Jeotgalibacillus aurantiacus: one gene and its partner. The protein of the gene in region 1 binds, or shares a complex with, the protein of each later gene. Links are inferred from orthologs where the notes say so. Each region holds a gene or a part of one and is shown on either strand. Other genes may lie near its edges. The genes, in order: dnaB and dnaG.

Region 1 (3,280 bases):
TGATTAGGGGACACGTCAATGAAAAGACGAACATTAATTATGTTATTTTTATTTATATTCGTTATTTAAGGGTTTGGAGGTCAGATGTCTGGCAGGATTTGTGGCTTTTTTGATGTGATTGCGATTTATGGTGGGAAGGACTATTTTCACTGAAATGACGAATGTGTCATCTAAACTCACAAATTCCCGCGGGAACTGACGAAAGTGACGCCTATCCTCACGAAGTTCGCGGCTAACCTGACGAATTTGGGTGCCAAGCTTACGAACTCTTCCGGAGCCATATTTAAAAGACGGTTACCAGCGGCGGCATGGGGCTTATTTCACTGAACTCACAAACTTTCTCACAAGCTGACAAACTCCAGTCCGGAACTCACGAAACCGCCGCCTATCCTCACGAACTCAGTGGCTAACCTGACGAATTTGGGTGCTAAGCTTACGAACTCTTCCGGAACCATATTTAAAAGACGGTTACCAGCGGCGGGCATGGGGCTTATTTCACTGAACTCACAAACTTTCCGGCAAGCTGGCGAACTCCGCCGCGGAACTCACAAACCCGCCGCCTATCCTCACGAACTCAGTGGCTAACCTGACGAATTTAAACGCTGAGCTCACGAACTCTTCCCGACACACCTTTCAAAGACGGTTACCAGCGGCGGCCATGGGGCTTATTTCACTGAACTCACAAACTTTCTCGCAAGCTGACGAACTCCGGTCCGGAACTCACAAACCCGTCGCCTATCCTCACGAATTCACTCCACAACCTCACAAACTCCCCTCTCCGCCAAAAAAGAAAGCCTCCCACATTTTCGGGAGGCTTTCTTCACGCACCAGGCGGCATATTCGGGTCGTCGAGACGCCGCTCGAGGTTGACGAATTTGTTGTATTCCTTGATAAAGGCAAGGGAAACGGTGCCGACCGGGCCGTTACGCTGTTTGGCGATGATGATTTCGATCGTGTTCTGGTTTTCACTTTCTTTATCGTAATAGTCATCACGGTACAGGAAGGCGACGATGTCGGCATCCTGCTCGATACTTCCTGATTCACGAAGATCGGACATCATTGGACGCTTGTCCTGACGTGATTCTACACCACGGGACAGCTGTGACAGGGCAATGAGTGGTACTTCAAGCTCACGTGCGAGTCCTTTTAGGGAACGGGAGATTTCAGAAACCTCCTGCTGCCGGTTCTCACCCGGCTTGCCGGTTCCGTGAATCAGCTGCATGTAGTCAATTAAAATCATGCCGAGACCGTGCTCCTGCTTGAGGCGGCGGCATTTGGCACGGATATCCTGCACGCGGACACCCGGCGTATCATCAATATAGATGCCGGCATTAGAGAGGCTTCCCATCGCCATCGTCAGCTTGCGCCAGTCTTCATCGGTGAGGGCACCGGTACGCAGGTTTTGTGCGTTAATATTGCCTTCTGCGCAGAGCATACGCATGACGAGCTGCTCTGCTCCCATCTCAAGACTGAAGATCGCGACGTTTTCACCTGTTTTGGTCGCCACATTTTGCGCAATGTTCAGGGCAAAGGCGGTCTTACCTACTGATGGACGGGCGGCCACGATGATCAGGTCGTTGCGCTGGAACCCGGCAGTCATGCGGTCGAGCTCATTAAAGCCGGTCGCAATCCCTGTGATGTCGCCTTTTGTGCTGTTGAGCATCTCGATATTATCGTACGTGCGGACAAGAACGTCCTTCATGCTGTGGAAGGCGGACGTATTTTTACGGTTGGCGACTTCCATGATGTTACGTTCCGCTTCAGCTAAAAGGGTTTCCACTTCATCCTCGCGGGCATAGCCGTCCTGGGCGATCGTGGTCGCGGTGCGGATCAGGCGGCGAAGAAGCGCTTTTTCTTCTACGATATGCGCGTAGTACTCGACGTTGGCGGCTGTCGGAACAAAGCCTGCAAGGTCGGTCAGATAAGAGATACCGCCAACATCCTCAAGCTCCTTCATCGCAGACAGTTCTTCCGTTACCGTGACCAGGTCAATCGCTTTTCCGCGGTCGCTCAGGCGCACCATGACTTCGAAGATTCGCTGGTGGGCGCTCCGGTAAAAGTCTTCCGGCATTAAAATTTCCTGTGCAGAAATGAGTGACTGCGGCTCAAGGAATATTGCACCGAGTACAGCCATTTCCGCTTCTATATTCTGGGGCGGCATACGATCCGCAAACTGTTCATTCAAAGCTGGATCCCTCCCGAAAGATTTTGATCGAAAAAAAATGTGATCTCAAATGATCACATTTTTTTAAGTATAGCACGAAATCGGTTCGCCGTTTGCTTAAAAATATTGGGTGAATCCGATTTCCGGTCAGGTTTTATTCTTTTGTTACGTGCACTTTAAGCGTTGCTGTCACTTCGTTGTGCAGCTTGACTGGCACGTTTGTGTAGCCAAGTGAACGAATAGCATCGTCCATTTCGATTTTGCGCTTATCGACTTTAATGTTGTGGCGCTTTTTCAGTTCTTCAGCGATTTGCTTGGACGTGATGGAGCCGAACAGGCGGCCGCCTTCTCCGGATTTTGCTTTCAGTTCAACCGTCAGGGCTTCCACTGTTTCCTTCAGCTTTTTCGCTTCTTCAAGCTCCTGCTGTGCCTCTTTTTCCTGCTTTTTCTTCTGCGCGCTTACCTGGCTCAGGTTCGCATTGTTGGCTTCAACAGCCAGGTTATTTTTCAGGAGAAAGTTGTGTGCGTAGCCGTCTGCTACATTTTTCACTTCGCCTTTTTTACCTTTACCTTTAACATCTTTTAAGAAAATAACTTTCATGATTCTTCCGTTCCTCCTTCGATGTGTTCATTGATCGCCTGTTTGAGCTGTTCGACAGCCTCATCAATGCTGATCCCTTTCAGCTGTGTGGCGGCATTTGTTAAGTGTCCGCCTCCATTGAGCTTTTCCATGATCAGCTGGACATTGACGGTGCCGAGTGAACGGGCACTGATGCCGACTACATCCTCATCCCTGAATGCCACAACAAAGGACGCCGCTACATCCTCCATGGATAAAAGCGTATCTGCTGCCTGTGCGATGATGACAGGATCATGAATCCGGTCATCTTCACCAAACGCAATCGCCATTCCGTGTTTATAAAACGTTACGGTTTCCACTAAACGTGCGCGTTCTACATACGTGGTGACATCCTCACGCAGGAATTGCTGCACTAAAATCGTATCAGCACCAAGCGTTCTGAGGTATGAAGCCGCATCAAATGTTCGCGATCCGGTTCTCATCGTAAAACTTTTTGTATCCACTATTATACCAGCAAGGAGTGCCGTTGCTTCAAG
Region 2 (3,309 bases), on another replicon or contig:
GCGCTCGGATTAAAGGATGACGCAACTTATGCGAAAATGGAGAGAATTCAGGAGGAGCTGGATCACTTTGACCGTGTTGCCGGAAAGATCGGCTGTCCGGTAATTGATGTGACAAACAAGGCGGTTGAGGAAACAGCCAATGTGATTCTGAATGATCTTATGAATTAACGGCTGGTATATCATTCCATTAAAAAGGATTTATAACAATTAAAATCAGTAATTAAACAAACAAAAGGTGTCTCAGGCATCTTTTGTTTTTATTTCGTTAAAAAAGATAGCCGTACAGGGACAGATATATTATAATAAAAAATTGTGATAAAAAGTTATTTTGACTCATTAAAGGAGTTCTGCATTTTTTGTAGAAATGATCATTTATGAATGAATGTAAAAGTGGATTTACAGTTTATGTTGATGCAGATGCGTGCCCCTCTGTCATAAAGGAAGAAATAGTAAGGCTTATGGAAGGTTCAGCAGGTATATGCCGATTTATTGCCTCCTACCGCCATTTCAGTCCTGAAGCAGATCGTTCGCTATGGACCTTCATTGATGACGGAAAAGAGGCTGCTGATCTTTACATAGCCAATCGCGTCAGGGAAGGGGATATCGTGGTTACCCAGGATATCGGACTTGCTTCCCTTGTCCTGTCGAAAGGTGTTTATGCACTTTCGCCCAGGGGAAAAGAATACAAACCTGATAAGATCGACACCAGCTTATCTTTCCGGTACCTGCACCAGATGGAGCGGAAAAAAGGGAACTATTCTCCTGGCCCCAAAAAACTAACCATGATTGAAGTCGAGACTTTTTCAAAGACGCTATTAAAGTTTTTGTTCGAACTTGAAGGAAAAGCTTGATTTTTGGCGAATATCATAGGTGACAAGAAATAAACTGGTGGTGAACACGTGTCAGAAAGAATTCCAGAAGAAGTCGTTGACCAGATCCGCAGCAAAACTGACATCGTGGATATAATAAGCGAATATGTTCAGCTGAAAAAGCAGGGAAGGAATTATTTTGGTTTATGCCCGTTTCACGGGGAAAATTCTCCTTCTTTTTCTGTGTCTCCGGAAAAGCAGATTTTTCACTGCTTCGGCTGTGGTGCAGGAGGAAATGTTTACACGTTTCTGATGGACCATGACGGCCTTTCCTTCCAGGAAGCTGTCGTTCAGCTTGGTGAAAAAGCAGGTGTGGATTATGAGTTTTCCGATGCCGGCAGCACTCAGGATCATCAGAAAACGAATGAAAGCAGGGAATTTCAGGATCACCTGGACGCACATGAGCTGCTTGAGAAACTTTATCATCATCTTCTGATGAATACGGAAGAAGGCCAGGAAGCGCTGGAGTATCTTCATAATCGCGGTTTTACAGATGACCAGCTTAAAACCTATAAGGTAGGCTGGGCACTTCCAAACTGGGAGTTCGCTGCTAAGCTTCTTGAAAAAAGAGAATTCAGTTTACCTTCCATGGAACAGGCAGGACTGATTATCAAAAGGGATGACGGTTCTTACTTTGACCGTTTCAGAGGAAGGATCATGTTTCCTCTTACTGATGAAAGAGGAAAAACGGTTGGTTTTTCAGGGCGTATGATTAACCCTGGAAAAGAAGACCCTAAATATCTGAACAGCCCGGAAACACCACTTTTTCAAAAAAATAAAATATTGTTTAACTACCATCATGCACGCGGTGCCATCAGGAAAAACAAATCGGCCGTTCTATTTGAAGGCTTTGCTGATGTGATCGCTGCATCCGGAATCGTCCACAATGCGATCGCCACAATGGGAACATCGCTTACCGGAGAGCATATACAGCAGATCAGACGGCTGACTGATTCCGTTGTAGTTTGCTACGATGGGGATAAAGCCGGAATAGCAGCCGCTTATCGGGCGGCTCAGGATTTAACCGTGAAAGGCTTATCGGTTAAAGTGGCGATGTTGCCAAATGGGCTGGATCCGGATGATTATATCCAGCAAAAAGGACCGGATGCATTTAAAACAGATATTATTGATTCTGCCGTTTCATTGATGAGTTTTAAACTCCGCTACCACAAGTTGTCGGTGAACATGAACACAGAGGATGGCAGAATTCAATACGTTCAGGCAATGATCCGTGAAATCAGCTCCCTGAGCAATGCGATTGAAAAGGAGCTTTATCTTAAACAGCTCTCAGAGGACTCAGGTGTTTCAATCCAGTCTCTTCAGGAGCAGTTAAATAAAATCCGCCCTGTTTCAGAACCGGTTCAGCCGGAACCTTCTCGACCTGTAGAGCAGCATCTGCCTGCAAAAAGCAGTAAAGAGACTAAAAAAGCCTATTACCGTGCAGAGCAGCACCTGCTCATTTATATGATGGGCAGTGAAGAGACGACTTATACAGTCCAGTCACTGCTTGGCGATCAGCCTTTTCACACGGATGATTATCAGGCACTATATACGTACCTGCTGGCTTATTATGAAAATGGCGGCAGGGCTGATCCGGGTGCTTTTATGCAATTTATTCCTGATCGGCATCTGAGAGCCGCGGCAGCGGAACTATCAATGACGGAAGTAAATTCTGAGGTGACTAAATCTGAATTGACCGATTGCGTCAATGAGGTATTGAAACATCAGAAGTTAATGCATATTAAAGAAAAAGAGCTTGCGTTAAAGCAGGCGGAGCAAATGAATGATGTAAAGAAAGCCACGGAATTGGGAATGGAAATTTTCCAGCTGTGGAAAGCTCTTAAGAGATAAATAAGGCAAGGAAGTTGGAAGGAGGGGGACTAATGGCTGAGAAGTCAACACGTTCCAAACAAACAGAAACAGAAACAGAAACTGTAACACTCGATACGGTGAAAGCACAATTGCTGGAAACAGCAAAGAAAAACGGTGAAATCACTTACGAGGATATTGCTGAAAAGCTAGCCAGCTTTGAATTGGATACAGAACAGATCGAGGAATTTTACGAGCAGCTTGGCGAACAGGGTGTAGAGGTCATGAAAGAGAACACGGAGGCAGATCCATCTATTACCGAACTTGGTAAGGAAGCTGAAGAAGAATTTGACCTGAACGATTTAAGTGTTCCGCCAGGAGTGAAAATTAACGACCCCGTCAGAATGTATCTGAAAGAAATCGGGCGCGTTGATCTTTTATCTGCTCAGGAAGAAATTTCTCTTGCAACACGTATTGAACAGGGGGATGAAGAGGCGAAACGCAGACTTGCTGAAGCCAATCTGAGACTTGTTGTCAGTATCGCCAAGCGTTACGTTGGACGTGGTATGCTGTTCCTTGATCTGATCCAGGAGGGCAACATGGGTCTGATCAAAGCCGTTGAAAAATTTGA

The links.
Region 2: the proteins of dnaB (region 1) and dnaG are in contact, whole or in part, in a crystal structure (PDB 2R6A), measured with the Geobacillus stearothermophilus proteins. The link is inferred for Jeotgalibacillus aurantiacus from one-to-one orthologs. Residues at the interface, in WP_033016901.1 of Geobacillus stearothermophilus: Ser13, Glu15, Ala16, Gln18, Glu91, Leu92, Asp94, Ala95, Val96, Pro97, Thr98, Ala99, Ala100, Asn101, Tyr104, Tyr105, Ile108; in WP_049624496.1 of Geobacillus stearothermophilus: Lys456, Leu457, Leu458, Pro459, Ala460, Asn463, Ala464, Leu467, Leu535, Leu536, Ile537, Ala538, Gln544, Glu545, Asp548, Tyr549, His552.

The regions. Positions count from the first base shown.
Region 1 is NZ_JACNMS010000001.1:955,091-958,370, forward strand. The notes cover bases 4-2,959. They hold dnaB (replicative DNA helicase), read right to left. Parts: upstream 2,186-2,959; coding sequence 821-2,185; downstream 4-820. Other genes in these bases: rplI (50S ribosomal protein L9), read right to left, coding at 2,319-2,765; H7968_RS04530 (DHH family phosphoesterase), read right to left, coding at 2,762-2,959. Also shown: more of H7968_RS04530, read right to left, coding at 2,960-3,280. UniProt on the Escherichia coli protein: The main replicative DNA helicase, it participates in initiation and elongation during chromosome replication. Travels ahead of the DNA replisome, separating dsDNA into templates for DNA synthesis.
Region 2 is NZ_JACNMS010000002.1:27,590-30,898, forward strand. What follows is about bases 325-3,309. They hold dnaG (DNA primase), read left to right. Parts: upstream 325-899; coding sequence 900-2,720; downstream 2,721-3,309. Other genes in these bases: H7968_RS04865 (YaiI/YqxD family protein), read left to right, coding at 375-851; rpoD (RNA polymerase sigma factor RpoD), read left to right, coding at 2,753-3,309. Also shown: H7968_RS04860 (pyruvate, water dikinase regulatory protein), read left to right, coding at 1-168. UniProt on the Escherichia coli protein: RNA polymerase that catalyzes the synthesis of short RNA molecules used as primers for DNA polymerase during DNA replication.